One region of the Bradyrhizobium guangdongense genome, then DNA from elsewhere that is predicted to be linked to it. Evidence: predicted binding sites of a transcription regulator. Region 1 holds the regulator's gene; each other region holds the start of a gene.
The links. Region 1 encodes PhoB, which activates phosphate uptake and scavenging genes when phosphate is short. Its sites were predicted from a motif close to TGTCATNNANCTGTCAT; they were not measured.
Positions count from the first base shown of each region.

Region 1 (10,095 bases):
CCAGCCCGGCGACAAGTCCTGGCCGATCACGGCGGCGACCTTCATCCTCATGCACAAGGATGCCACCGACAAGGCGGCCTCGCAGGAAGCTATCAAGTTCTTCCGCTGGGCCTTCAAGAACGGCGCCAAGGCAGCCGAGGAGCTCGACTACATCCCGATGCCGGACAGCGTTGTCCAGCAGATCGAGAAGACCTGGTCTGCCGAGATCAAGAGCTGAGCCCAGGCTCCCGTGTCCCGGACGCGGTGCGGCATGAAATGACGCACCGCTGAGCCGGGACCCACAAGAGGTGGCCCCGGATCTGCGTCGCACCGCTTACGCGCTGCGCCGCGTCCGGGGCACGAGACCGATCAAACAAGAACGAGTAAATTGGTGCAGGGGATCGGCGTGGCAGAGATGGCTGTTCAGAGCGACGTAATCGACGACGCCGGACCGTATGACCGCGCCAAGGCCTTGAGCGCGTTCAAGCTCGGCGATGTCACCTTCTATTGGATCACCCGGCTCTCCGCGATCTCGGTTCTCCTCATCCTCGGCGGCATCATCCTGTCGCTGATCGTCGGCGCCTTTCCGGCGATGAAGGAATACGGCTTCGCGTTCCTGTGGACGCAGCGCTGGGCGCCCTCGGCGGATCCGCCCGTGCTCGGCGCGCTCGGGCCGATGTACGGTACGCTCGTTACCTCCTTCATCGCGATGCTGATTGCCATTCCCGTCGGTCTCGGCATTGCGATCTTCTTGACCGAGCTCTGCCCGCAATGGCTGCGCCGTCCGATCGGCATGGCAGTGGAGCTGCTCGCCGGCATTCCCTCGATCATCTATGGCATGTGGGGCTTCTTCGTGCTGGGCCCGTTCCTGGCCAACACCTTCCAGCCCTTCATGATCAAGATCTTCGACGGTGTCCCCGTGCTCGGCGCGATCTTCGCCGGCCCGCCCTCTTACCTCAGCCTGTTCAATGCCGCGCTGATCCTCGCCATCATGGTGCTGCCCTTCATCACCTCGATCTCGGTCGACGTGTTCAAGACGGTGCCGCCGGTGCTGAAGGAGGCCGCCTACGGGGTCGGCTGCACCACCTGGGAGGTCGTGCGCAGCGTGGTGATCCCCTACACCCGCGTCGGCATCATCGGCGGCGTCATGCTGGCGCTGGGCCGCGCGCTCGGCGAGACCATGGCGGTGACCTTCATCATCGGCAACTCGTTCCGCATCTCGTCCTCGATCTTCGCGCCGGGCACCACGATCTCGGCGGCGATCGCCTCCGAATTCGCCGAGAGCGACGGCCTGCACCAATCCGGCCTGATCCTGCTCGGCCTGCTGCTGTTCGTGCTGACGTTCTTCGTGCTCGCGAGCGCCCGGCTGATGCTGATGCGATTGGAAAAGAAGGCGGGGACCTGACGCCATGAACCCGATTTATGCGAGCCGCCGCCGCAAGGACATCGTCGTCCGCGGCCTCTGTATTGCCGCCGCCGCCTTCGGTGTCACTTGGCTGGCGCTGATCCTGATGACGTTGCTCTATAACGGGGTCTCGGGCCTGAATGTCGAGCTGTTTGCAGCAGACACGCCACCTCCGGGCTCGACTGAAGGGGGCCTGCGCAACGCGATCGTCGGTTCGATCATCATGACGGTGATCGGCGTCGGCATCGGCGCGCCGCTCGGCCTGTTCGCCGGCACCTACCTCGCCGAGTACGGTCGCAACGACAAGCTGACCTCGGTGATCCGCTTCATCAACGACATCCTGCTGTCGGCGCCCTCGATCATCATCGGCCTGTTCATCTACGGCGCGGTGGTGGTGCCCATGCGCGGCTTCTCGGCGATCGCAGGCTCGCTCGCGCTCGCCGTGATCGTTATCCCGGTGGTGCTGCGCACGACGGAGGACATGCTGCTGCTGGTGCCGAATGCGCTGCGCGAGGCGGCCTCGGCGCTCGGCCTGCCGCGCTCGCTGGTGATCAAGCGGATCGCCTACCGCGCCGCGCGCTCCGGCCTCATCACCGGCGTGCTGCTCGCCACCGCCCGCGTCGCCGGCGAAACCGCGCCGCTGCTCTTCACCGCGCTGTCGAACCAGTTCTTCAGTCTCGGCCTGAACAAGACGATGGCGAACCTGCCCGTGACCATCAACAACTTCGTCCAGAGCCCCTACGCCTATTGGAAGCAGCTCGCCTGGAGCGGTGCGCTGCTGATCACGCTCACCGTGCTTGCCCTGAACATTGGCGCCCGCATCCTCGGCGCCGAGAGGACCGCAAAATGACCGACCTGTCCGTATCCGTGAGCTCCAACGCTCATCTGGCCTCGCAGCAGCCGCTGCCGGAAGCGCCGGCAAAGGTGACGGTGCGCAACCTCAACTTCTATTACGGCGAGCACCACGCGTTGAAGAACATCAACCTGATGCTCGGCACCAACCGCGTCACGGCCTTCATCGGCCCGTCCGGCTGCGGCAAGTCGACCCTGCTGCGCATCTTCAACCGGATGTACGACCTCTATCCGGGCCAGCGCGTCACCGGCCAGTTGATGCTCGACCAGACCAACATCCTCGACCCCAAGCTCGACCTCAACCTGCTGCGCGCCCGCGTCGGCATGGTGTTCCAGAAGCCGACGCCGTTCCCGATGACGATCTACGAGAACATCGCCTTCGGCATCCGCCTCTACGAGAAGATCTCGAAGTCCGAGATGGACGACCGCGTCGAGAAGGCGCTGCGCGGCGGCGCGCTGTGGAACGAGGTCAAGGACAAGCTCAACGCCTCCGGCCTGTCGCTTTCCGGCGGCCAGCAGCAGCGGCTCTGCATCGCCCGCACCGTCGCGGTGCGGCCCGAGGTGATCCTGTTCGACGAGCCCTGCTCGGCGCTCGATCCGATCTCGACCGCCAAGGTCGAGGAGCTGATCCAGGAACTGTCGGAGAACTACACGATCGCGATCGTCACCCACAACATGCAGCAGGCGGCCCGCGTCTCCGACAAGACCGCCTTCATGTATCTCGGCGAGCTGATCGAGTTCGACGACACCAGCAAGATCTTCACGTCGCCATCCGACCGGCGTACGCAGGATTACATCACCGGCCGGTTCGGCTGAGGAGACGGAACATGGGTTCTGAACATACCGCAAAGGCCTTCGACACCGACCTCCAGGAGCTCACCCGTCTGGTCGCCGAGATGGGCGGCATCGCCGAGCGCATGATCGTCGATTCCGTCGATGCGCTGATCCGCCGCGACGTCGCGCTCGGTCAGCGGGTCGTCACCATCGACGCCGAGCTCGACACGCTGCAGAGGAAGATCGAGGAGCGCGCCGTGCTCACCATCGCGCGCCGCCAGCCGATGGCGGTCGATCTGCGCGAGATCGTCGGCGCGATGCGCGTTGCCACCGATCTCGAGCGCATCGGCGACCTCGCCAAGAACATGGGCAAGCGCGTCGCGGCGCTGGAGACCGACTTCCATCCGCTCAAGCTGTTCCGCGGCCTCGAGCACATGACCGACCTCGTGCAGCAGCAGGTCAAGTCGGTGCTGGACGCCTATGCGGCGCATGATCTGCCGGCGGCGATGGCGGTGTGGAAGGGGGACGAGGAGGTCGACGCCATCTGCACCTCCCTGTTCCGCGAGCTCCTCACCTACATGATGGAGGATCCGCGCAACATCTCGTTCTGCATCCACCTGATGTTCTGCGCCAAGAACATCGAGCGGATCGGCGACCACGCCACCAATATCGCCGAGACCGTGTTCTACATGATCGAAGGCCAGGCCATCACCGACAAGCGGCCGAAGGGCGACATGACGACGTTCGCCACGACGGTCCCGAACACCTGATTACGCAAGGAGCGACGACCCGATGGGCGCACGCATTATGGTGGTTGAGGACGAGGAAGCTCTGACCGAGCTTCTCCGCTACAACCTCGAAGGCGACGGCTATGACGTCGAGACGGTGATGCGCGGCGACGACGCCGACACCCGTCTCAAGGAGCACATCCCCGATCTGATCGTGCTCGACTGGATGCTGCCGGGGCTGTCGGGCATCGAGCTGTGCCGCCGGCTGCGGACGCGGTCCGACACCAAGCAGCTGCCGATCATCATGCTCACCGCGCGCGGCGAGGAGAGCGAGCGGGTGCGGGGGCTCGCCACCGGCGCCGACGATTACATCGTCAAGCCGTTCTCGGTGCCCGAGCTGCTCGCTCGCGTGAAGGGCCTGCTGCGCCGCGCAAGCCCCGAGCGGCTCGCAACCGTCCTCGCCTTCGGCGACATCGAGCTTGATCGCGAGAAGCGCCGCGTGGCGCGCTCGGGCCGGCCGATCGATCTCGGCCCGACCGAATATCGACTTTTGGAGTTCTTCCTCGAGCATCCCGGCCGCGTGTTCTCGCGCGAGCAGCTGCTCGACAGCGTCTGGGGCCGCGACATCTATATCGACGAGCGCACCGTCGACGTTCATATCGGCCGGCTGCGCAAGCTGCTCAATCTCGGCCGCGAGCAGGACCCCATCCGCACCGTCCGCGGTGCCGGCTATGCGCTGGACGATCGCTTTGCGAAGGCCGAGCAGACGTAGGTTTGCGCAGGTGAGTGCGTACGACGGCTGCGGCGGTCTCAGCCGTCGCCGACACCGAGTCCGTTGAGCCGTGATCGTGTCACGGCTGTCGTCGTTGTCAGCTAAATTCGTTCAGCTCACCGCGCGCCCGGCTTCGCCGGCGCACGCCGGCGATCGGCGGCCGGCTGATACGCAACCCGCGAGTGCTGGGCGCAGTAGGGCAGGCCGGACAGCGCCTTGCCGCCGCAGAAGAAGAAATCCGGGCTCGAGGGATCGCCGACCGGCCAGTGGCACGTGGCCTCGTTCAGCTCGAGCAGCGACAGCCGCTGGCTCATCGGCACCACGTTGTCGTAGGTGACGGGCTCTGCCTCGACCTCGACCTCGAAGGCCTGCGCCAGCGCGGTGTTGCCGCGCGCCATCGGCCGGCTCACCCGCATCATGTGCTGCGCGGGCCGCGCCTTGCGCGGCCGTGGAGCTGCCGACGTCGGGCTCTTGGCGCGGCCGGACAGGCCGAGCCTGTGCACCTTGCCGATCACGGCGTTACGGGTGACATTCCCAAGCTCGGCGGCGATCTGGCTGGCCGAAAGTCCGGCCTCCCAGAGCTTTTTCAGCTGCTCGACGCGATCGTCGGACCAGGTCAAAACCGTCATTGCACCCTTTCCTTCGCCGCGCGCCGCCATCTTCGGGGCGGCACGACGAATGCCTAAGTCTCGAAAAACCCGTGCCGTCAGAATCCCTTAAGGCTCGCCGGGCGCGCGAGATGCGCCCGAACGTTTACGCCGGTACATGAGGACTTCTGGGATCAGGACTGCTGCACGAGATGTCGTATCTGACAAGCCAAACGCTACAATATGGCGCGACTCACGCGCAAGAGTCCGCCGACTCGCTTCCACATGTTCCGTGGCGAAATTCCCGCAAAAACGCCACCGCAAGACTACGGAATCAGCGTTTCGCGAGGCTTTCCGGGCGGCATTGACACCGGTTTCACCAGGCCTAAGATAGTCGCGCGTGCCGCCCTTAAAAGGCGGCACGTTTCGTTTTCCGGGCCGGTCAATGGTGCGTTGCGCAATGCACCCTTCACCGTCCGCAACAATCAAGTGATCGTCATGACCAGCAGCGCAGCGCCGCATTTGCTCCCCGTTTTCGCCAGGGCCGACATCGGTTTTGAGCGCGGCGAAGGCGTCTGGTTGATCGCGACCAACGGCGATCGCTATCTCGATTTCACCTCGGGCGTCGCGGTGAATGCGCTCGGCCATGCCCATCCTGCGCTGGTCAAGGCGTTGCAGGAGCAGGCAACCAAGCTCTGGCACATGTCGAACCTGTTCCAGAGCCCTGATGGCGAGAAGCTCGCCGCGCGCCTGTGCAGCGAGAGCTTTGCGGACTTCGTTTTCTTCTGCAATTCCGGCGCCGAGGCGCTGGAGGGCGTCATCAAGCTGGTGCGCCACCATCACTTCTCCAAGGGGCACCCGGAGCGCTACCGCATCATCACGTTCGAGGGCGCCTTCCATGGCCGCACGCTGGCGACGCTCGCCGCGACGGGCTCTGCAAAATATCTCGAAGGCTTTGGTCCGCCGATGGACGGCTTCGACCAGGTGCCGCATGGCGACCTCGAGGCCGTCAAGAAGGCGATCGGTCCGCACACCGCCGGTATCCTGATCGAGCCGATCCAGGGTGAGGGCGGCGTGCGTTCGGCGCCATCAGGCTTTCTCAAGGCGCTGCGTCAGCTCTGCGATGAGAAGGGTCTGCTGCTCGCGTTCGACGAGGTGCAGACCGGCATGGGCCGCACCGGCGATCTCTTTGCTCACCGGCGCACGGGCGTCACGCCCGACGTGATGTCGCTGGCGAAAGCGCTCGGCGGCGGCTTCCCGATCGGCGCGATACTGGCGACCGCCGATGCTGCCGCCGGCATGGGCCCCGGCTCGCACGGTTCGACTTTCGGCGGCAATCCGCTGGCGATTGCGGCCGCGAATGCCGTGCTCGACGTCATGCTCAAGCCCGGCTTCTTCGACCACGTGCAGAAGATGTCGCTGCTGCTCAAGCAGAAGCTCGCCTCCGTGATCGACCGCCACCCAGATGTCGTCAGCGAAGTGCGCGGCGAGGGGCTCCTGATCGGCATCAAGGCCGTGGTGCCCTCCGGCGACCTGGTCGCAGCGCTCCGCAACGAGAAGCTGCTCACCGTCGGCGCCGGCGACAATGTCGTGCGCTTCCTGCCGCCGTTGATCGTCACCGAAGCCGAGATCGAGGACAGCGTCGTCAGGCTCGAACGCGCCTGCACGGCGCTGTCCGGCAACAAGCGGGCGGCAAGCTGATGAGCAAGTCACCCAAGCACTTCCTCGATATCAACGAGCTGCCGCTGTCGGAGCTCAAGAGCATGCTCGCGGCCTCCTCCGCCATGAAGGCGAAGCAGAAGGCGCATCAGCCGGTCAGGCCGCTCGAAGGCAAGACGCTGGCGATGATCTTCGAGCGGCCGTCGACCCGCACCCGCGTCTCGTTCGATGTCGCCATGCGCCAGCTCGGCGGCGAGCCCATCATGCTCACCGGCGCCGAGATGCAGCTCGGCCGCGGCGAAACCATCGCCGACACCGCGCGCGTGCTGTCGCGTTATGTCGATGCCATCATGATCCGCATCCTCAATCACGAGGCGCTGCTGGAGCTCGCGGCGAACGCCACGGTGCCTGTCATCAACGGCCTGACACGGCGCTCGCATCCCTGTCAGGTGATGGCAGATCTGATGACCTTCGAGGAGCATCGCGGCCCCATCGAAGGTCGGACGGTGGCCTGGACCGGCGACGACAACAACGTGCTGGCGTCCTGGGCCCATGCCGCCGAGCGTTTCAAGTTCAAGCTCAATGTCGCGACACCGCCGGAACTCGCTCCGAAGAAGGTGATGCGCGACTTCATCAAGGCCACCGGCGCATCGATCGTGATCGGTACCGATCCGGAAGCCGCCGTGAAGGGCGCCGATTGCGTCGTCACGGACACCTGGGTGTCGATGGGCGACAAGGAAGGCGAGCACCGCCACAACGTGCTCAAGCCCTATCAGGTCAATGCCAAGCTGATGTCGCTGGCCAAGCCAGATGCGCTGTTCATGCACTGCCTGCCCGCCCATCGCGGCGAGGAGGTCACCGACGAAGTGATCGACGGACCGCAATCGGTCGTGTTCGACGAGGCCGAAAACCGCCTGCACGCGCAGAAGGGCATTCTGGCCTGGTGCTTTGACGCGGTGAAGTAGAGCGGTGGCGCGGTGATGGGGTCGAGTCGATGACCCCATTCTCCGCTGTCATCCCGGACAAGCGCCGCATAGTGGCGCGGAGATCCGGGATCCATAACCAAAGGATTGAGGTTGGCGAGGACTCGGAGTTGTCATCTCGCGCGATGACGCGATCCTATGGTTATGGATCCCGGGTTCGCGCTTTGCGCGCCCCGGGATGACACTGTGTTTGTCGCACCCCTGTACGATCATGTCTGCACCCGGAACCGCACCGTCCCGCACCCCTTCCATTCCACCCCTCCCACCCCAGATAGAGCGCCATGGTTTCCCAATCCCCCGACATGAAAACCGGACCCGAGGGCCCGGTTCGCGCGCCTTCGGCGGTTCCGATCGACGATGCCGTGCTGCCTTACGAGGTCGACGCGCTCGACGTGCGCGGCCGCCTGGTGCGGCTCGGCCCCGCGCTCGACGACATCCTGACCAAGCACGATTATCCTGCCCCGGTCGGCAAGCTGCTCGGCGAGGCCATCGTGCTCACGACGCTGCTCGGCTCGGCGCTGAAATTCGAGGGCCGCTTCATCCTGCAGGCCCAGACCGACGGTCCGGTGTCGTTCCTGGTGGTGGATTATCAGGCGCCGGATCGCCTGCGCGCTTATGCGCGCTTCGATGCCGAGCGTCTCGGCGATGCCAAGGATTCCGGCGCGCTGCTCGGGCGCGGCCATCTCGCCATGACCATCGACCAGGGGCCTGACATGAGCCGCTACCAGGGCCTGGTCGCGCTCGACGGCGGCAGCCTGGAAGACGCGGCCCACGAATATTTCCTGCGCTCCGAGCAGATCCCGACGCGCGTGCGTCTTGCGGTCGGCGAGGAGTGGCGCTCGAGCGACGGTGGCAAGCATCGCTGGCGTGCCGGCGGCATGCTGATGCAGTTCTTGCCGAAGGCGCCTGAGCGCGCGCGGCAGGCCGACCTGCATCCCGGCGACGCGCCCGAAGGCGCCGAGGTGCATAGCATCGCCGAGGATGATGCCTGGGTCGAGGCGCGCTCGCTGATCGAGACGGTCGAGGACGTCGAGCTGATCGATCCCGATCTCTCCGGCGAGCGGCTGCTCTACCGCCTGTTCCACGAACGCGGCGTGCGCGTGTTCAACCCGCTTGTGCTGAAGGCGCAATGCTCCTGCTCGCGCGACGCGGTTGCGTCGATGCTGAAGAGCTTCTCGCCGGATGATCGCATCGCGATGGTCAAGGACGACAAGGTCGTCGTGACCTGCGAGTTCTGCAGCTCGGTCTACCAGTTCACGCCGCACGAGGCGGGCGTGGAGAGCGCCTAGGCGCCACGTACGTCATTGCGCACCATATACTTGGTGTCATCGCCCGACTTGATCGGGCGATCCAGTACTCCGAGACGGTAGCGATGAAATCGAGAGGCCGCGACGTACTGGATGCCCCGGTCAAGCCGGGGCATGACAGTTGTGGGTGCCGTCCGCTCTAGTTCAACACCCGCTTGTTGTCAGGGCTGTCGAGCGAGAACGTCGGCACCTCGATCTCGAAACGCTCGCCGGTCTCGCTGACCATCTGGTAGCGGCCGGTCATGAAGCCGGAGGCGGTCGAGAGCGGCACGCCCGAGGTGTATTCGAAGCGCTCGCCGGGGGCGAGGGTCGGCTGCTCGCCGACGACGCCTTCGCCCTTGACCTCCTGCTGCCGGCCGGAGGCGTCGGTGATGATCCAATGCCGCGTCTTGAGCTGCACGGTCTCCTCGCCGGAATTGGTGATGACGATGGTGTAGGACCAGAAATAGCGCGAGCGGTCGGCCGACGACTGCTCCGGAACAAAGTTCGGCTCGACGGTCACTTCGATCTGGCGGGTCACGGCGCGGTACATGGTTGCCATCATAACGAAATCCTCGCCCGGAACCAAATGCCGCGGGGGGCTTTGGCGACATCGTCCCGCCAGAATTAACGGGGAAGTACACCCCCAAGATACACCCGTATGTGATCCGGCCGCTTTGCGAGGCGGCGACCGGACCGATACACTCCCTTGAAACGTCGCGATTTGCGGAAGGGTTTTTGGGCCCCGATGACCATTGCCGATCAAGTGACGGGATCGATCGCAGGAACCGCAAGCGCCAACCCCGCGGGTGCCAAGCCCATGGAGGCGAAGCTGCGTGCGCCGGCGATCACGCTGCCCGCCATCGGCGAGCGCGAGCTCAGGCTCGACCTGTTTCGCGGCCTGGCCCTGTGGCTGATCTTCATCGACCATCTGCCGCCGAATTTGCTGACCTGGTTCACGATCCGCAATTACGGCTTCAGCGACGCCACCGAGATATTCATCTTCATCTCCGGCTACACCGCCGCGTTCGTCTATGGCCGCGCCATGCTGGAGAACAGCTTCGTGGTCG
Region 1 is NZ_CP030051.1:7,189,815-7,199,909, reverse strand. Features, by position in the region: gene pstS (phosphate ABC transporter substrate-binding protein PstS) at 1-217, shown strand, start outside; gene pstC (phosphate ABC transporter permease subunit PstC) at 395-1,384, shown strand; gene pstA (phosphate ABC transporter permease PstA) at 1,389-2,234, shown strand; gene pstB (phosphate ABC transporter ATP-binding protein PstB) at 2,231-3,052, shown strand; gene phoU (phosphate signaling complex protein PhoU) at 3,064-3,780, shown strand; gene phoB (phosphate regulon transcriptional regulator PhoB) at 3,803-4,510, shown strand; gene X265_RS34470 (GcrA family cell cycle regulator) at 4,627-5,139, opposite strand; gene X265_RS34465 (aspartate aminotransferase family protein) at 5,596-6,798, shown strand; gene argF (ornithine carbamoyltransferase) at 6,798-7,721, shown strand; gene X265_RS34455 (Hsp33 family molecular chaperone) at 8,021-9,028, shown strand; gene apaG (Co2+/Mg2+ efflux protein ApaG) at 9,186-9,578, opposite strand; gene X265_RS34445 (OpgC domain-containing protein) at 9,774-10,095, shown strand, end outside.

Region 2 (10,095 bases), 3.2 Mb from region 1:
CAAGGTGGCGAAGGTGCACTATCTCGGCCATCACGAGGAAACCTCGCCCTCGGGGCGGGTATTCGCGCGGCAATGCCTCGGCGCTGGATCCACGTTCTCCTTCGACATCGTCGGGGGCCAGGCCGCGGCGGAGAAATTCCTCAATGCGTTGCAGATCTTCAAGCTCGCGGTCAGCCTTGGCGGAACGGAGTCGCTGGCTAGCCTGCCCGCCACGATGACCCATTCCGGCGTCCCCGCCGATATCCGCCGCAAGATCGGCGTGCTCGATTGCACCATCCGCCTGTCGATCGGCATCGAGAATCCGTCGGATCTGATCGCCGATCTCGAGCAGGCGTTGAGCGCGGCGTGAATGCGCTTCAATCCGGAATCGAAAAGGCCGGACGCATTGCTGCGCCCGGCCGTCGTATAAGAGGCCGCCGTGAACTTACTTCGTCACCTGGCCGCGGATTTCGCCGCCCGGGTTGGCCGCGGTGTGAATGTTGACGTAGAGCTTGCCGGCGAGGAGATCAGAGGCCTGCGCATCGGTCAGCGTCGCCGAGCCTTCGACCGGGCTGTTGGCCGCGCCGGGAATCGGGATCGCGACGCCCGCGTTCTTGCCGGCCTCGGCGGGGCCGTGGAAATGGGCCGCGGTCGCGGGGCCGGAGAGGCCGGAATAGGTCAGCTTCCAGGAGAGCTTCTTGGTGGCAGCATCATAGTCGAGATCGGCCTTGCCGGTGCCGCTGCTGGTGGTGGCGGGGACTTCGGACTTGCCGTCCAGCGTCGCCTTCAGCTTCTCCGCGCTGGCCGGGCTTGCGAATGCGACGGCAGCCCCGAGGGCCAGCGTGGCAAAAAGCGCTTTGTTCATGGGTCTCTCCCTGTTGACGCCTGATTGCAGTCAAACTTGCAAACAGTGCGACTGCGACTTTATTCCCGGATTACAATCACACCATCTAAAATATTCGTGGCTGGAGCGGCTGTGGGATGATCCGTAAAACGGCTTGAGTTCAACGGGATCCCGCAATGCTGCGACGAACAATTTATGTCATTTTGATTGCTGCTGTCGTAGCCTTTGCCCTCTATTGGTGGCTGACCGCGCCGACCGCACTCGCCTTGCCGGCACCGACGCGCGGACCGGACCTTGCCAACGGGCAGGAGCTGTTCAACGCCGGCGGCTGTTCGTCCTGCCATGCCGTGCCCAACCAGCCCGATCGCCTGAAGCTCGGGGGAGGCCTCGCGCTCGGCTCGCCGTTCGGCACGTTCTATGCCCCGAACATTTCGCCTGATCCGACCGACGGCATCGGCCGCTGGAGCGAGGCCGAGTTCATCAATGCGGTGATGCGCGGCATTTCGCCCGACGGCACGCACTATTTCCCGGCATTTCCCTACACTTCCTACCACATCGCCAAAGTCGATGATGTCCGCGATCTCTTCGCCTATTTGAAGACGCTGCCGGCGGTGTCGGGGCGGGTACGCGACCACGACCTGCCGTTTCCCTTCAACATCCGCCGCAATGTCGGCATCTGGAAATTGCTGTTCATGGATGTCGGGCCGTTCGTGCCGGACGCAAAGCGTTCGGCGCAATGGAATCGCGGTCGCTATCTGGTGAACGGCTTCGGCCATTGCGCCGAGTGCCACAGTCCGCGCAATTTTCTCGGCGGCGTCATCGCCGCGCAGCGCTTCGCCGGCGGTCCCAATCCGGAAGGCGAGGGCTGGGTCCCCAACATCACGCAGAAGGGCATCGGTGACTGGAGCGAGAGAGATATCGCCGACTTCCTCGAGACCGGCGACATGCCCGAGGGCGACAGCGCATCGGGCGCGATGCGGCCGGTCATCAAGAACCTCGCGCAGCTGAGGCCAGAGGATCGTGCTGCGATGGCCGCCTATCTGAAGTCGCTTGCGCCGGTCGACGGGCCGACGCCGCCCAAACGCGCGAATCCGCCCAGCTAGCTCGCGCCGAACGCCTTGAAGGTGATGATCGTGAGCGTGTCCTGGATGCCCGGCAGCACCTGCACCTTCTCGTTAACGAAGTGGCCGATGTCGGTGTCCTTGTCGACATAGAACTTCACCAGCAGATCGTATTGGCCGGCCGTGGAATAGATCTCGGAGGCGATCTCGGCTTCGGCAAGCGCGTTGGCCACCGTGTAGGACTGGCCGAGCTTGCATTTGATCTGGACGAAGAAAGGAACCATTGCAGTCACTCCGAAGGCATCTCTTGCCGGCTAATAGGCCAAAACCGGCCTGATTTAGCAAGCCGCCAGATACCAGTCCTGTCTTAGGAGGTCACGGACGCGGCGGCAAATGCGTCCCTGAGCCGCTGGGCAAGCTCGGCCTTGCGATAGGGCTTGGTCAGGACGACCGAATGGGCCTGTGCGCGACCTTGCTCCACCAGGCTCTCCAGCGCATAGCCTGAGGTGAACAGGACCGGCAGGGCGGGCCTGATACGCCGGGCCTGATCGGCGAGCTCCCAGCCGCTCATCCCGCCGGGCATGACGATATCGGTGAACAGCAGGTCGATGCCGGGGTCAGCGCGCAGCCGCTGCAAGGCCTCCTGACCGTTGACGGCGGCGAGGACATTGTAGCCGAGCGCCTCCACCCGGAGGATCACCGAGGAGCGCACGAACGGATCGTCCTCGGCGATCAGGATGGTCTCATGGCCGCGCGGTGCGGCCTCTTCGCTCTCCAGTACGTCGACTAGCGGCTGTCCGCCGCCGGCGCGCGGCAGATAGATCCGGACGGTCGTCCCCAGGCCTTGCTCGCTATAGATCGAGACATGGCCGTCGGATTGCTTGGCGAAGCCATAGACCATGCTGAGCCCGAGCCCAGAACCCTTGCCGACCTCCTTGGTGGTGAAGAACGGCTCGAAGGCGTGCTCGATCACCTCAGGCGTCATGCCGTCACCGTCGTCCGTGACCGATATCAGAGCGTAGGCGCCGGGCGCGACTTCCGGGTGCAGGGCGCGATAGTCCTCGTCGATCGCGGCGAGCTCGGTGCTCAGCGTCAGACGGCCGCCTGACGGCATCGCGTCCTGCGCATTCAGCGCCAGGTTCAGCACGGCGGATTCGAGCTGGGAGGGGTCGGCAAAGGCCTTGATCGTGCCGGGTCCGAAGGCGGTGCTGATCTCGATATTCTCGCGCAGGGTGCGCTTGAACAGCTTGAGCATGGACAAGATGAGCTCGCGGCAATCGATCGTCTGCGGCCGCAACAGCTGCCGGCGGCTGAAGGCGAGCAGCCGCTGCGTGAGCTCCGCGCCGCGTTCACCGGACTGGCAGATATCGTCGGCGAACTGGCGCAGATCCGGCCGGGCCTTGAGCTGCTCGCCGAGATGCTCGGCATTGCCGATGATCACGGTCAGCAGGTTGTTGAAGTCGTGCGCGATTCCGCCGGAGAGCTGGCCGACGGTTTCCATCTTCTGCGCCTGCTGGAGTTGCTGCTCGGTCAGCTTGCGCGCGGTCAGATCGTGGATGATGCCGACGAAGATCAGCTCGCCGTCCTGCATGGCCTGGCCGACCGACAGGTCCATCGGAAAAGTCGATCCGTCCTTGCGCAGGCCAGTCGTCTCGCCGCCGGTCGCGAAGCCGGGGACCGGGCCGTCGGACCCGGCGCCGGCTCCGCCTGGCATCAGCACCCTGACGTTCCTGTTGATCACCTCTCTGGCCTGATAGCCGAACAACCGCTCGCAGGCCGGGTTGAACAGCAGGATGCGGTTCTGCGCATCGAACAGGATGACGCCGTCGACCGCGGTCTCGACGACCGCGGTGAGACGCGCCACGCTTTCGCGCATTGCGCGCTGTGCCTCTTCCACCTGCTTGAGCAGCTGCGTCGCGTCGCGGCGCTTGGTCTCCTCCTCCTCGAGCGCGGCCTGGACCTTCTGCAGCTCGAACGGGGAGGGGATCGTCAGGATCTTCGGCAACAGCGGCCAGAGCGCGGCCGCGGTGAAGATCGACGCGATCGCGGTCGCCGCCTTGACAAGGCCCTCGATGCCGTAGATCGGCACCCAGAGCGTGTAGATCGACAGCACATGCGTCAGCCCGCAGGCCATGATGAAGGCCGCGAATGCCCAAAAGACCCAGCCAAATTTGAGGTCACGCCGTTTGGTGACGAGGATCGCGAGCGCAAACGGGATCGAGAAATAGGCGAGCGCGATGCTGGCATCGGAGACGACGTGAAGCCAGATCAGCTCGGGTTCCCATAGCAGGCAGATGCCATGCGGCGAGAACATCGACGTGTCGAGGAGGCGTTGGAAGAAGGCCCACATGATACAGTCCGAGAGGGTTGCAGGCCGGGGCGGCCCGCAACATCGCGTTGCCTGCGAATCGGCCAACGTTTCACCATCTGGAGTTGCGTGCCAAGGCCGGGTGATACCGAGGTCATGATGTCGCCCGTTATGCACGCTTGCGGGACGACAAGCCGGCAACGCTTCCCCTTCGCCTGATTCGGCCGCGCCCCCGCAGGTCCGGCTTGCCGGTGTGCCTTGCCAGTGTGCCTTGCCGGTGCCTTGCGAGCGCGCTAGGACAAGCAGGTCAGGACAGAGCATGGCCGAGTATTGTTCAAGCAAGCGTATGCTGCGATGATGGCGCCCGTGGCGCTCACCATCGCCGGCTCCGATTCGAGCGGCGGCGCCGGCATCCAGGCCGATCTGAAGACCTTCGCCGCGCTCGGCGTCTATGGCGCGTCCGCTATCACGGCGCTGACGGCGCAGAACACCGAAGGCGTCGCCGGGATCCACGCCGTGCCTGCCGATTTCGTCACCGCGCAGATCGATGCAGTGTTCGCCGATCTGGCCGTCGGCGCGGTGAAGATCGGCATGGTGGCGCAGGCCGGCACGATCGAGGCGATCGTTGCCGCGCTGTCGCGCTGGAAGCCTCGCCACGTCGTGCTAGATCCGGTGATGGTCGCAACGTCGGGCGATCGCCTGCTGGCCGCTGAAGCCGTCGAAGCCTTGCGCACGAAGCTGATGCCGCTTGCATCGGTGATCACGCCCAATCTGCCTGAGGCCGCCGCGCTGCTCGACGAGCCGGTCGCGCGAAGCGAGGCCGAGATCGAACGTCAGGGGCGTCGGTTACTCGGTCTTGGCTGCCGCGCGGTCCTGATCAAGGGCGGGCACGGCGAGGGCCGTGAGAGCATCGACTATCTCGTCAGCACCGACACAACGATCGCACTCGCCGCGCCGCGCGTTGCGACCCGCAACACCCACGGCACCGGCTGCTCGCTGTCCTCGGCCGTCGCCGCGGGTCTTGCCAAGGGCGAAGATCTCGAGACGGCTGTTCGCAACGCCAAGACCTGGATCAGCGCGGCCATCGCGGCCGCCGACCGCTTCAGCATCGGTCATGGCCACGGGCCGATCCATCATTTCCACAACTTCTACTGAGATCGCCGTCGCGGCGCTCCATTCACCGGCGTGGCCACGGTTTTCCGGCATTTTGCGGAGAACCAGGGCGGCCCGATGTCGCCTGATTGTCGCATGCGGCTGATATTCGCAGGGAGGGCGAGGCAAGGTCTGATTCGTATCTGAGGGTGCCTCAAAGGTTCAATCGTCATCCCCCTGTCACGGGACATTGTTACAGGCTGTCGCATGGGAAGTTACGATGTGAGTGACGAGAGCCCGGAGCGGCGCTTTCGCACGTTGTTCATCTCCGACGTCCATCTCGGAGCCCGCGGCTCGCAAGCCGACCTTCTGCTAGACTTCCTGCGCTACCACGACGCCGATACGATCTATCTCGTCGGCGACATCGTTGACGGCTGGGCGCTGAAATCCGGCTGGTACTGGCCGCAATCGCACAACGATCTGGTGCAGAAGCTCCTGCGCAAGGCGCGCAAGGGCGCCAAGGTCATTTACATCCCGGGCAATCACGACGAGTTCCTGCGGAAATATTACGGCACGCATTTCGGCGGCATCGACGTCGTCGAGAACACCGTCCACACCGGCGCGGACGGCAAGCGCTATCTCGTCATCCACGGCGATATCTTCGATCTCGTGGTGCAGAACGCGCGTTGGCTCGCCCATCTCGGCGACAGGGCCTACGATTTCGCGATCCGGATGAACCGGCTGGTCAACTTCTTCCGCCGCATGTTCGGCGTGCGCTACTGGTCGCTGTCACAATGGGCCAAGCAGAAGGTCAAGAAGGCGGTCAACTATATCGGCGCCTTCGAGGAGGCCCTTGCCGCCGAGGCGCGCCGCCATGAGGCCGACGGCGTGATCTGCGGGCACATCCACTACGCCGTAATCCGTGACGAGGCCGGTATCCGCTACATGAACTGCGGTGACTGGGTGGAAAGCTGCACGGCAATCGTCGAGCACGAGGACGGCCAGTTCGAGATCATCACCTGGGCCGATCACTTGCAAAAGCCCGCGCCGGTCGCGCAAGTGGCCGCAAAGGCGGCCTGATGCGCATCCTGGTCGCGACCGACGCCTGGCATCCGCAAGTCAATGGCGTCGTTCGGACCCTGACCAAGCTTGCGGACGCGGCCACCGCGCTCGATGTCGAGTTCTGTTTTCTCACGCCTAGTTCGTTCCGCACCTTCGCGATGCCGAGCTATCGCGACGTGCGGCTCGCGATGCCGCGCGCAGCGCGCATCGCGAAGCTGATCGCGGAGGCGCGGCCCGACAGCATTCATATTGCGACGGAAGGGCCGATCGGCCTGATGGTCCGCCGTTATTGCCGGCAGCGCAAGCTGCCGTTCACGACCAGCTTCCATACCCGCTTTCCCGAATATGTCCGCGCCCGCGTGCCGGTTCCGGGCTCGCTGATCTGGCGCGCGCTCCGCCGTTTCCACAGCCCGAGCCGTGCCGTGATGGCGGCAACGCCGGCGCTGGCCCGCGAGCTCGGCGAGCGAGGGTTCGAGAACGTCGTGCTGTGGCCGCGCGGTGTCGACACCCATCTGTTCCACCCCCGCGCTGTCGACCTCTGCCTGCCCGCCCCGGTGTTCCTCTCGGTCGGCCGCGTCGCAGTGGAGAAGAACCTGGAGGCGTTCCTCGACCTTGATCTGCCCGGTACCAAAGTGATCGTCGGCGATGGCCCGGCGCGCAACGCCCTGGAAGAGGCCTATCCCGACGCGATCTTCCTGGGCGAGAAGCACGGCGAGGAGTTGGCCGATCTCTATGCCGCGGCCGACGTCTTCGTGTTTCCGAGCAGGACCGACACGTTCGGCCTGGTCCTGCTCGAGGCGCTGGCGAGCGGCCTGCCGGTTGCCGCCTTTCCGGTGAAGGGGCCGCGCGACGTCATCGGCGATGCGCCGGTCGGCGCGCTGGAGGAGGACCTGCGCAGTGCCTGCTTTGCCGCGCTCGACATCTCGCGGCAGGCCTGCGTCGAATTCGCCGCCGAATACACCTGGGAGGCTTCGGCGCGGGCCTTTGTCGACAGCATTTTGGCTGTTGATGCGGTGCTGCCGGGCCGGAAAGGGGCGGAACAGCCGCGCTTCGTGGCCTGATTGGAGAGAAATCCTCGCGCGCAGGTGTCTTGCCCGGTCCGCTCCCGCCGCGATAACATCGCGCCATGTCCGAACAGCCCCTTCCGGTCGGCCCCGCCGATATCGACGCCGCAGCGCGCGTGCTCGCGCCCTTCGCCGTCCGCACCCCGCTGTTGTCCTTTCCCGTGCTCAACGAGCGCGTTGGCGCCAACGTCTTCCTGAAGCCGGAGATGCTCCAGCGCACCGGCTCGTTCAAGTTCCGTGGTGCCTTCAACAAGGTGTTCTCGATCCCGCAGGACAAGCGCGCCGGCGGCGTCGTCGCGTTCTCCTCCGGCAACCACGCCCAGGGCGTGGCGGCGGCGGCGAAGATCCTGGACATGCAGGCGACCATCGTGATGCCGGCGGACGCGCCGCTGTCCAAGCGCGAGCGCACTAAATCCTATGGCGCCGAGGTCGTGCTGTACGATCGTGACAAGGACGATCGCGAGGCGATCTCGCGTGGCATCGCCGAGAAGCGCGGCGCGACATTGGTCCGGCCCTATGACGATCCGTTTGTGATCGCGGGCCAGGGCACCGCCGGCCGCGAGATCGCGCAGGACATGGCAACCCTCGGCCTTACCCCCGACATCGTGGTCGCGCCCGCTTCCGGCGGCGGCCTGATCGCCGGGGTCGCCACGGCCGTAAAGGCGCGTTATCCGCAAGCCCAGATCGTCGTGGCCGAGCCCGAGGCGTTCGACGATCACGGGCTGTCGCTAAGCGTCGGCCATCGCGAGCCGCATCCGCCGGCGGGCCGCACCATCTGCGATGCCTTGATGGCGCTGATCCCGGGCGAGATGACCTTTGCGATCAACAGCAAGCTGCTCGCGCGCGGCGTCACGGCCTCGGACAAGGAAGTCGGCGCAGCGGTGGCCTTTGCCTATCGCGAGCTGAAGCTCGTCGTCGAGCCCGGCGGCGCGGTGGGTCTTGCGGCGTTGCTGGCGGGGCGTCTCGATGTCGCCGGCAAGAACGTCGTCATCGTGCTGTCAGGCGGCAATGTCGATGCGGATCTGTTCGCCGAGCTGGTGGCGTAAGTTTCTGAGCTATTAATCTCAAGAAGGGGCAGAGCGTCGCGGCTGTGCCCCTGCTGTATTTGCCGCTTGGTGAATTCGGCTTGCCCGCTTGCTCGGTGCAACCTCTCCCGCTTGCGGGGTGGCGTCGGCCGCCTTCGGCGGCCGTTCTCTTTAAAACACCGAGGCAAAGCCTCGGCTGCGGCGAAGCGCCGGGTGGGGGCTCTGTCCTCTTGGGGATTGTCCCATTGCGGAGACACTCCTCTCCCCAATCCTCCCCCGCAAGCGGGGGAGGGAGCGCACTATCTACAGGGCATCAGTGCATGAACCCGCGGTGATTGCCGCCGCCCATCATCGGCGCCTGGTTCATCGACTGGCGGAAATTGTTTCCGCCGCCATTGTTGATCCGGTTGATGGTGCTGAACTGCGGACGGGTGTTCTGCACCTGGACCTTGTTGACCGGATTGTTGTTGAGCTTCACGCCGTTGTTGATGTGGATCGGATTGGTCTGCGTCTGAACGTTCACTGGCTTCACATCGACAGTCGAGCCGCCCTTGCCTGTTGTCACGGGCATGCTCACGACCTTACCCGCCGTGCCGGTGTTGGCTTTGCCCGTGGTCGGCGTCGTGGTGCTCACCGGCAGCGTCGTGATCTTGCCGATGCCGCCAGTGCTCGTCGTGTTGGTCGGCGCGGGCAGGGTGACGATCTTGCCAGGGATTTGCGACGGCGTGCCATTGCCGAGCTTGCCGACGTTGCCATCGACCGGCTTCTGCACGATCGGCAGGTTGCCGTTCGCCTGCATCCCGCCATTGCCGTGCTGCATCAGCGGCATGTATTTGGGCGCGCCGAGATTGCCGATCTTCAGGGTCGGGGCAATGTTCTGCGGAGCCAAGAACTTCGTCGCCTGCATCAGGGGGATCAGCTTCGGCTGCGCCTCGAGCTTCAGTGCGACTTGCGCATAGGGGCTGCTGTTGTACTTGTCGTAGAAGGCCTTGTAGCCGAACGGCGAGTTCAATAACACGGCTTCATGCCAGGCCTGCGAGATCAGCAGGTTCGCGAGCAGCCAGCGGATGTGATCGCACAGCGGGTCGTGCGGGTACATCGCGACGAACTCCTGATAGTACTCGGGCCGGCCCTCCGACAGTACGTAATCATAGGCTTGGCGCGCCGAACGGCTCGGCAGGTTCGAGGCCATCTGCACCACCGGCGCATGCACCGGCGCGCGGTTGGCGGCAACGACCGTGTCGCCGAAGAAAGTGAAGTCGGAGGTGAGCGAGGAGCTCTCCCAGGGAACTTGCGCGCCGCTGGTGCTCTGGTTCACGGCGAGACGCACGCGCTTGAACAGCTGCTCGATCGGCACGTTGGGCTCGCGCGCGATGTTCAGGAAGGCCTGCGTGTAGGGGCTGTGGCCGCCCGTGCCGTCGAGCGCCTCGGCGCCCGGCGCGGTCGAATAGCCGACGATCGAGCCGTTCGGCGCATCGACGATGGCAAGGCCCCGGCCGGCGTCATTCACCTTCGGGAACGGGTTGTTACGGCAGGCATCGAGGATGACGATGCGCATCCGGCTCGGGATCGTCTCCAGCGTCGACATCACGTCGACCAGGCGGACGGAGTCGTTGACGAGCTCGGTTTGGTTCGAGACCTTCGCATCGACGGGAACGAG
Region 2 is NZ_CP030051.1:2,979,237-2,989,331, forward strand. Features, by position in the region: gene X265_RS14085 (cystathionine gamma-synthase family protein) at 1-349, shown strand, start outside; gene X265_RS14090 (CHRD domain-containing protein) at 425-844, opposite strand; gene X265_RS14095 (c-type cytochrome) at 1,000-1,926, shown strand; gene X265_RS14100 (Lrp/AsnC ligand binding domain-containing protein) at 1,923-2,168, opposite strand; gene X265_RS14105 (PAS domain S-box protein) at 2,252-4,234, opposite strand; gene thiD (bifunctional hydroxymethylpyrimidine kinase/phosphomethylpyrimidine kinase) at 4,547-5,347, shown strand; gene X265_RS14115 (UDP-2,3-diacylglucosamine diphosphatase) at 5,552-6,364, shown strand; gene X265_RS14120 (glycosyltransferase family 4 protein) at 6,364-7,407, shown strand; gene X265_RS14125 (threonine/serine dehydratase family protein) at 7,473-8,456, shown strand; gene X265_RS14130 (caspase family protein) at 8,749-10,095, opposite strand, start outside.
Region 2: the regulator PhoB is predicted to act here: its motif matches at 5,512-5,528, upstream of X265_RS14115 (UDP-2,3-diacylglucosamine diphosphatase).

Region 3 (10,095 bases), 3.6 Mb from region 1:
AGATCTTCCGCGTGACCTTGAAATTCGCGCGCGACTTGCTAGCGCGCGGTTTTCGTGTTGGAATACCGCACACAATCGGAATTGGCCGCTCGGCTGTGCGTTTCGCGACAGACTCAAGACTCGAACAGACTTCCGGAAGCCCGTTTGTGACGTGGCACGCGAAAAGCGGCCGCGTCTTTTTAGTACCTAGCGGAGGAGACTAACGATGCCACAAAAGGGCACCGTCAAATGGTTCAACCCCACCAAGGGTTACGGGTTCATCAAGCCCAACGGCGGCGATAAGGACGTGTTCGTCCACATCTCCGCGGTCGAGCGCGCTGGCCTCTCGACCCTGAACGAGAACCAGGTGGTTGAATATGACCTCGTGGAGAACCGCGGCAAATCGTCCGCGGAGAACCTCAAGGTCTCCTGATTTCTCTCGAAGCTCAGCGCGAGAGATCATGACGTTGCCCCCGGCTCTGCCGGGGGATTTTATTTGGGGTGACGAAACGCAGGACGCGCTTCAGTTCGCCACCGGCGCAATCAGAAAATTCTCGGACGCCGCGCTTCCCGCCGTCTTGCAGACGTCACCCTCGATCGTGACCTTGCCGGTCGCGAGCAGGCTCAGCGCCGCAGGGTAGATGCGGTGCTCCACTTCGAGGATGCGCTCCGAAAGCGTCTCCGCCGTGTCGTGGTCGCTGACGGGCACGGCGCCCTGCATCACGATCGGGCCCGCATCGGTCTCGGGAATCACGAAGTGCACCGTCGCGCCGGACAGTTTGACGCCGGCGCGCAGGGCCTGCCCGTGCGGGTCGAGGCCCGGGAATGACGGCAGCAGCGACGGATGGATGTTGAGCATCCGTCCGTACCAGGCCTTGGTGAATTCGGCGGTGAACAGGCGCATGAAGCCGCCGAGGCAAATCAGCTCGATGCCGTGCTGGTCCAGAGCTGCCTGCAACACTTTCTCGAAACCAGCGCGGTCCTTGCCGAACGGCTTGCTCTCGATCACCAGCGTCGTCACGCCGGCCGCCTTGGCCCGTTCGAGCCCGAGCGCGTCGGCCTTGTTCGAGATCACCAGCGAGATCTCTGCCGGAAAATCCGGCGCGCTTGCGGCCTTGATCAGTGCGGCCATGTTGGAACCGCGACCGGAGATCAGAATGGCGACGCGGCGCTTCATCACAGCGCCAGATCGAGATGGCCGTTATAGACCACGCGGTGCTCGCCCTCGGCCGGGATCACGGTGCCGAGCTGCGCCACGGTTTCGCCGGCATCGGTGAAGACCTGCGTGACCTGGTCGACCTTGTCGGGCTCGACGATGGCAATCATGCCAATGCCGCAGTTGAAGGTGCGGAGCATTTCGAGCTCGGCGATGCCGGCTTGCGCGGACAGCCATTTGAACACGGGCAGCACCGGCAGGCGCGCAAGGTCGATACCGACACCGAGATTGCCTGGCAACACGCGCGGGATGTTGTCGGTGAAGCCGCCGCCGGTGATATGGGCAAGCCCCTTCACCGCGCCGGTCTCGCGGATCGCTCGCAGGCAGGATTTGACGTAGAGGCGGGTCGGCGTCAGCAGCGCGCCGCCAAGGGTCATGACCGGTGCAAATGGCGCCTGTGCCTCGAAGCCAAGGCCGGACTGTTCCACAATCTTGCGCACCAGCGAGAAGCCGTTGGAGTGCACGCCCGACGAAGCAAGGCCGATCACGGCATCGCCGACGGCGATATCCTTGCGCGGCAACAGCGTGCCGCGCTCGGCGGCGCCAACAGCAAAACCGCCGAGATCATAGTCGCCGTCCTTGTAGAGGCCGGGCATCTCGGCGGTCTCGCCCCCGATCAGGGCGCAGCCGGATTCGCGGCAGCCCTCGGCAACACCGGCGACGATCGCGGCCGTGGCCTCGGGGTCGAGCTTGCCGCAGGCAAAATAGTCCAGGAAGAACAGCGGCTCGGCGCCCTGGACCACGAGGTCATTGACGCTCATGGCGACGAGATCGATGCCGATCCCGCCATGCAGGCCGGTCTCGATTGCGATCTTGACCTTGGTGCCGACGCCGTCGGTGGCCGCGACCAGGACGGGATCCCTAAAACCGGCCGCCTTGAGGTCGAACAGGCCGCCGAATCCGCCGATCTCAGCATCTGCGCCGGGCCGGGCGGTGGCGCGCACCATCGGCTTGATCAGGTCGACCAAGCGGTTGCCCGCGTCGATATCGACGCCTGAATCGGCGTAAGTAAGGCCGTTTTTGCGGTCGGTCATGCCCGATTTCCAGTGGGTTTGCGGCTGGTTACGTCGAATTCCGGGGACGCGCAATGGCAAGCGTGGCGCCCCGCCCTATACTATGTAGAGATATCAACCGGTTCAGCCTCTTAGAGCCGGGATTCAAGGTCAGTCGGGTGCCGGGAAGCGCCGTGTGAGTATTCCGAACATCATTACCCTGGGCCGCATCATGCTGGTCCCCATCATCGTCTGGGCCATCGTGTCGAGCCAAATGGAGGTGGCGTTCGCCGTCTTCCTCATCGCGGGCATCAGCGACGCCGTGGATGGCTTCCTGGCCAAGCGCTTCAACATGGCCAGTGAGCTCGGCGCCCTGCTCGATCCCCTGGCCGACAAGGCCTTGCTGGTGTCGATCTACCTGTCGCTCGGGATCTGGGGCGATATCCCACGCTGGATCGTGATCCTGGTGGTGTCGCGCGACATCATGATCGTCGCTGCGGTGATCGTATCCTGGTTGTTCGACAAACCCGTCGAGATGAGGCCCTCCAAAGTCTCGAAGCTCAATACCGCCGCCCAGGTGGCCTATGCGGCCCTGGTGCTGGCGGCCCTCGCCTTCGGCTTCAAGGCTGCGCCTTATGATATGATCCTGCTGGCGCTGGTCACGGTGTTCACGTTGTCCTCAGTGTCGCTCTACCTCGTCGAATGGCTGCGGCACATGAGCACGATCGAGGCGAAATGAGACGGGATGCGGCCCCGTAAAAGGCCAAGTCCCGATCGATTAACACAAATCCCTTCAGACAAGGCCGGCGCGCCGGCACGGAGCAAAGCAAGCGTGGCAGCCCGCGTTCATCCCCGGCAATTGGCGTTTTCGCTTCCGCATGCCGAGAGCCTCACCCGGGACAATTTTCTCGAGGGCCCCGCCAATGCCGCTGGCCTCGCTCTGATCGACAGCTGGCCGGAATGGCCGAGCCGGATCATGTGGCTCGCCGGCCCCGAAGGCTCCGGCAAGAGCCATCTGGCTGCGATCTGGGCCGAGATATCAGGTGCCCGCTCGACCATGGCCAATGCGCTGACCCCAGCCAGCGTCCCCGGCGCGCTCGCGACCGGCGCGCTGGTGGTGGAGGATCTCAAGGCCAGGGATTTCGACGAGCGCGCCCTCTTCCATTTGATGAACCTTGCCCGCGAGGATGGCGCTTTCGTGCTGTTCACCGCTCGCGAGGCACCGGCGGCATTGGAGGTGGATCTCCGCGACCTGCGCTCCCGCCTGCGGACCATTCCGGTGATTTCGCTGTCGCCGCCCGACGACCAACTGTTCCGCGGCCTGATCGTCAAATTCTGCGCCGACCGCCAGCTTGCCATCGACGAAAGCGTCGTGAGCTATCTCGCGGCCCGGCTGGAGCGCTCCTCGGCCGCCGCCCAGCGGGCCGTGGAACTGCTCGACAGCGAGGCGCTGCGCCTCGGTCGCCCCGTCACCCGGGCCCTCGCCGCCGAGCTGCTCCGGGACGCCTGACCGCCAGCTCCCTCAGGCCGGCTTGACGCAATGCCGCGGCGGAACATCAATGTCATCGAAACGTCATCGCCCTAACACATGCTCCCGCCGGTTTTGCGCTCAAGTCGCAAAGAGGGGCAATTTTGATGGACCGACTTCTCATGGACTCTGCGCAAGCCGTTGAAACAAAAGAGAAAGCCACGGAGCCGCAGGGCCTGCCGGCGATCGCCACAAGCCCCGAGCGCTTCATCAATCGCGAACTGTCCTGGCTGCACTTCAACCGGCGCGTTCTGGAGGAATCGGTCAACCCCAGCCATCCCATGCTGGAGCGGGTGCGTTTCCTGTCGATTTCGGCGAACAATCTCGACGAATTCTTCATGGTCCGCGTCGCCGGCATCAAAGCCCAGGTGCGCGAGGGCATTGCCGAACGCGCCCCTGACGGCTTGACCCCGTCTGAGCAGCTCGCGCTGATCAACCGCACAGTCTCCCAGCTCGCCTCCGATCAGCAGGCCATCTGGCGCGACCTGCGCGGCACGCTGGCCGAGGTCGGCATCGTGCTGGTCGACGGCAAGGACGTCACCAAGGCGGAACGGACCTGGCTCGAGGACTATTTCCTCAACAACGTTTTCCCGCTGCTGACACCGCTGGCGATCGATCCTGCCCACCCCTTCCCGTTCATCCCGAGCCTCGGCTTCACCATCGCGCTCCAGCTCACGCGCGAGGCCGACGGCAAGCCGATGAACGCGCTGATCCGTATGCCCGGCAAGATCGACCGCTTCATCCGCCTGCCGGCCGAAGGCAAGGTCCGCCTGATCTCGCTGGAGCAGGCAACCAGCCTGTTCATCAACCGCCTGTTCCCCGGCTACAGTCTCCACGGCCAGGGCGCCTTCCGCATCATCCGCGACTCCGAGCTCGAAATCGAGGAAGAGGCCGAAGACCTCGTCCGCCTGTTCGAGACCGCGCTGAAGCGCCGCCGCCGCGGCTCGGTGATTCGGCTGGAGATCGACGCCAAGATGCCGGAGGAGCTGCGCAGCTTCGTGCAGCACGCGCTGTCCGCAGCCGATGACGAGGTGTTCCTGGTCGACGGCGTGCTGGCCATGAACGAGCTGTCGCAGCTCACCCGGCTTGATCGGCCCGACCTCGAATTCACCCCCTACGTGCCGCGCCATCCCGAGCGCGTGCGCGAGCATGGCGGCGACATCTTCGCCGCTATCAGGCAGAAGGACCTGATTGTCCATCACCCCTACGAATCCTTCGACGTCGTGGTGCAGTTCCTGCAACAGGCGGCGCGCGACCCCGATGTCGTCGCGATCAAGCAGACGCTCTACCGGACCTCGAACAACTCGCCGATCGTGCGCGCGCTGGCCGAAGCTGCCGAAGCCGGCAAGTCCGTCACCGCGCTCATCGAATTGAAGGCGCGCTTCGACGAAGAGGCCAACATCCGCTGGGCGCGCGATCTCGAACGCGCCGGCGTCCAGGTCGTCTACGGCTTCCTCGAACTCAAGACGCACGCGAAGCTCTCGATGGTGGTGCGCCGCGAGGGCGGGAGCCTTGCCACTTACGTCCACACCGGCACCGGCAATTACCACCCGGTGACCGCGCGAATTTACACCGATCTCTCCTACTTCACCTCGGAACCGACCATCGGCCGCGACGCCGCGCGCGTGTTCAACTTCATTACGGGCTACGCAGCACCGAGCGATCTGGAAAAGATGGCCGTGTCGCCGCTGACCTTGCGCAAGCGCATCATCGAGCACATCCAGGGCGAGACCGAGCATGCGCGTCACGGCAAGCCCGGCGCGGTCTGGATGAAGATGAATGCATTGGTCGACCCCGATATCATCGACGCGCTCTACGAGGCCTCGCAGGCCGGCGTTCAAGTCGAGCTCGTGGTACGCGGGATCTGCTGCCTCCGCCCCGGTATTCCTGGCCTGTCGGAGAACATCCGCGTCAAGTCGATCATCGGGCGCTTCCTGGAGCACGGCCGAATCTACTGCTTCGGCATGGGCCAGGGCCTGCCGAGCGCGAAAGCGGCTGTGTATATCTCGTCGGCCGATATGATGCCGCGCAACCTCGATCGCCGGGTCGAGGTGCTGTGTCCGCTGCAGAATCCCACGGTGCATCAGCAGGTTCTCGAACAGATCATGGTCGCGAATCTGAAGGACAATGAGCAGAGCTGGCAATTGTTGCCGGACGGGTCTTCAACGCGTATGAAGGCCGCGAAGGGCGAGGAGCCCTTCAACGTGCACAACTACTTCATGACAAATCCGAGTCTGTCTGGCCGTGGAAAGTCGCTCAAGGAATCCTCGCCGCGGCGTCTCACACGCCGGAACGAACGCCATCAGTCCTGACCGGAGATCCTTGTCGTGAAACGCCCGCGCAAGCGTGGCACTAGCGTCGCGGTCATCGACATCGGCTCCAATTCGGTTCGTCTCGTCGTCTACGAGGCGCTGGCGCGGAGCCTGATTCCGATCTTCAACGAGAAGACGCTGTGCGGCCTCGGACGCGAGGTGCAGAGCACCGGCCTGCTTGCGCCCGACGCCGTCGACAAGGCGCTGACGTCGCTGAAGCGTTTCCGCGCGCTGTGCCGCGTCATGCAGGTCGGCCGCGTATTCGCGATCGCAACTGCGGCCTGCCGTGACGCTTCCAACGGCCCCGATTTCATCGCGAAGGCGGAGCGCATCTGCGCCGTGAACATCGAAATCCTGTCGGGGCCGCGCGAAGCAAAGCTGTCGGCGCTCGGCGTGATCTCGGGTGTGCACAATCCCGACGGCATCGTCGGCGATCTCGGCGGCGGTTCGCTGGAACTGATCGACGTGCGCAGGAACCGGGTACGGAGCGGCGTGACGCTGCCGCTCGGTGGTCTCGCGCTCCAGGACCTCGCCCACAAATCGCTCAAGCGCGCCGACCGCATCGTGCGCGAGGCGCTCGACGAGGTCCCACAGCTCACGGCCGGCAGCGGCCGCACCTTCTATGCCGTCGGCGGCACCTGGCGCGCGCTGGCGCGCATCCACATCATCCAGAGCGGCTATCCTCTCCAGGTGATGCACGGCTATTCCATACAAGCGGCCGAGGCGCTGGATTTTGTCCGCCGGCTGCGGCGCCTCGCCGCCGCCGACATGCTCGCCGACATCGAGGTCGTCGCGGATGCGCGGCGCCCTCTCCTCACCTATGCAGCGCTCGTGCTCGAGCACATCATCCGCGTCGCAAAACCCAAGACCATCGTGTTCTCGACCTTCGGCGTGCGCGAGGGCCTGCTGCACGAGAAGTTGCCGGAGTCCGAACGCAACAAGGACGGCCTGATCTGCGCGGCCGAGGAGCTGAACCAGCTTCTGTCGCGCTCGGCGCAGCACGCGCGCGAGCTGATCGCCTGGACCGACCGGCTGGCGCGCGTCGTGAAGCTGCGCGAGACCGAGGAGGATCGCCGTCTGCGCCACACGGCCTGTCTGCTGTCCGACATCGGCTGGCGCGTCCATCCCGATCATCGCGGCGAGCAGACGCTGAGTCTCGTGGTCAACGCCAATTTCGGCGCGATCGATCACCGCGAACGCGCCTTCGTCGGACTGTCGGTGTTCTATCGCTATGCGGGTCTCAGCGAAGAGAACCAGCCGCCGCTGACGATGCAGGAATTGCTGACGCCGGCGCAGCTCGAACGCGCCCGCCTGCTCGGCGCTGCGTTCCGCGTCGCGCATCTGATCTCGGCCGCACGTCCGGGCGTGCTGCCGGCCACGCATTTTCGCAGCCGGGGCCGCAGTCTGACGCTGGTCTTCGAGCACCGGCTCGGCGATCTCGTCGCCGACCGGGTCGGCAGCCGCTTCAAGCAGCTCGCCCGCCTGGTCGGACGATCCGGCTCGATCGTCAGACGCTGACCAGCGCTGCATTCTGTCGCAGAACCGACGCCGGTTGATGCAGATCAACTCGGCCGGATGGTGCCGGACTAACGTGCCGCCACGTTGTTTGGGACCACCTCTATCATGCAACATGAGCTTCGCTTCCCGATCCGTGGTCGGAAACTGGTTGTCAGCGTCCTGTTCGCGTTCGCCCTCGGCTTTTCGTCCCCAATGCTTGGAGCGCAGGACGAACTCAAGCTGACCGAGCCGCAGGCGAGAAATCTTGGCGTACGCCTCGCTCATCCCATCGCGAGCCGGACCGACCTGACGCTGCCCTATCCCGTCCAGATCGTGATCCCTACGCCGCAATTGTGGGTCGTCAGCGCCCCCGTGGCCGGCATGGTCGCCAGCCTCCCCGTCGGCCGCGGCGATCGCATCTCGGCCGGCCAGCCGCTGGTCGTCCTCGAAAGTCCAAGCTTCGTCTCCCAGCAGCGCGACTATTTGCACGCGATCGCGCAGGAGCAGCTGGCAACCCAGCAGCTCAAACGCAACATGGATCTGTTCGACGGCAAGGCCGTGCCGCAACGCGTGCTCGAGGCGAGCCAGGCCGAGGCCCGCCAGGCCACCCTTGTGGTTGCCGAACGCCGGCAGATGCTGCGCCTGAGCGGAATGTCCGACGAAGCCATTTCACGGCTGGTCGAGGAAACCGCGATCAGCGCCACGCTGACGGTCAATGCGCCGCAAACCGCATCCGTGGTCGACCTCGTGGTGTCGCCGGGGCAGCGGCTCGAGCAATCCGCGCCGCTGGTCAAGCTGGCCCGCCTGTCGCCGCTCTGGGCCGAAATCGCGGTTCCCGCGGCGAGCATTCGAGCGATCCGCGCCGGCGCGAGGGTCGAGATCGAGGGCTATTCCACGCCCGGAAAGGTCGTGCTGGTCTCCGAGACGATCGATCCCGCCACCCAGACCATCCTGGTCCGTGCGGAAGTCCCCAATAACGGCGAGCTGCATCCCGGCCAGACGGCCGCGGCTCGCATCGGTTTTCTCTCCGCCGGCGAAAGCGCCTGGGAGATTCCTTACGCCGGTCTCGTCCGTCGTGGTGAACAGACGTCAGTCTTCGTCGCCTTTGATGGCGGCTTCCGGCTCGTCCCGATCACGCTCCTTGCCGAAGACCAGGACCATGTCGTGATATCCGGCCCGATCACCGAGCGCGACGAGATCGCGATCGGCGGCATCTCCGCGCTCCGCGGCATTCTCTCGGGGCTGGGGCAATAAATGCTCCGGCGCCTGGTCGCATTCGCGCTTTCGCAGCGGCTGTTCGTCTTGCTGAGCGTGTTGCTGTTGATCGGGGCCGGCGCCGTCCTGTTGCCCAGCCTGCCGATCGATGCGTTCCCCGACGTTTCGCCAGTCCAGGTCAAGATCATCATGAAGGCGCCCGGCCTCACTCCCGAAGAGGTCGAGCAGCGCATCACGGTGCCCGTCGAACTCGAGCTGCTCGGATTGCCGAACAAGAAGATCCTGCGTTCGACCACGAAATACGCTTTGGCCGATATCACCGTCGATTTCGAAGACGGCACCGACATCTATTGGGCGCGGAACCAGGTCTCGGAACGGCTGTCGAACATCTCGCGCGATTTTCCTGACGGAGTGAGCGGCGGCCTTGCCCCGATCACCAGCCCTCTCGGCGAAATGTTCATGTTCACGATCGACAGCGACGAGCTTTCGCTCGCCGAGCGCCGCACCCTGCTCGACTGGGTGATCCGACCGGCCCTGCGCACGGTCCCCGGCGTTGCGGACGTCAACGCGCTGGGCGGATACGTGCGCGCGTTCGAGATCGTTCCGCGCAACGACGCGCTGGCCGCCCGTGGCATCTCCTACGACCTGTTTCGCCGGGCGATCGAGGCCAACAGCCGCAACGACGGCGCCGGGCGGGTGAACCAGGGCGAGGACAGCGCCCTGGTGCGGATCGAAGGCAGCATCCGCTCGATCGAGGACATCAAGGGCATCGTCGTGGACACGCGCGAGGGGGTGCCGATCCTCGTCAACGACGTCGCGAGCGTCAAAGTCGGGACGCTGACACGTTATGGTGCGGTCACGTCGAACGGGCGCGGCGAAACCGTCGAGGGACTCGTGCTCGGTTTGCGCGGCGCCAACGCGGGCCAGCTCGTCCGCGACGTGCGGGCCCGCCTTGCGGAGCTGCAACCCTCGCTGCCGAAGAGCGTTTCGATCAACGTATTCTACGACCGCAGCCGCCTGGTCGATCGCGCTGTGGGAACCGTCGTGCGCGCGCTCGGCGAGGCCACCGCCCTCGTCATTGTGCTTCTGCTGCTTTTCCTCGGCAACTGGCGGGCCTCCCTGGTGATTGCCCTCAGCCTGCCGCTCGCCATCGTCATTGCGCTGATTGTCATGCGGCTGGTGGGGATGTCCGCCAACCTGATGAGCCTCGGCGGACTTGCGATCGCGATCGGCATGTTGATCGACGCGCTCGTCGTCGTGGTCGAGAACATTGTCGGCAATCTCGGCAAGCACGAACCCGGCAAGACGGCACCGCTGATCCACCTGATCTACCGCTCGGTTTGCGAGGTGCTGGAG
Region 3 is NZ_CP030051.1:3,586,617-3,596,711, reverse strand. Features, by position in the region: gene X265_RS17115 (cold-shock protein) at 206-412, shown strand; gene purN (phosphoribosylglycinamide formyltransferase) at 503-1,156, opposite strand; gene purM (phosphoribosylformylglycinamidine cyclo-ligase) at 1,156-2,229, opposite strand; gene X265_RS17100 (CDP-alcohol phosphatidyltransferase family protein) at 2,384-2,926, shown strand; gene X265_RS17095 (P-loop NTPase family protein) at 3,020-3,697, shown strand; gene X265_RS17090 (RNA degradosome polyphosphate kinase) at 3,838-6,027, shown strand; gene ppx (exopolyphosphatase) at 6,043-7,545, shown strand; gene X265_RS17080 (efflux RND transporter periplasmic adaptor subunit) at 7,738-8,778, shown strand; gene X265_RS17075 (efflux RND transporter permease subunit) at 8,779-10,095, shown strand, end outside.
Region 3: the regulator PhoB is predicted to act here: its motif matches at 3,748-3,764, upstream of X265_RS17090 (RNA degradosome polyphosphate kinase).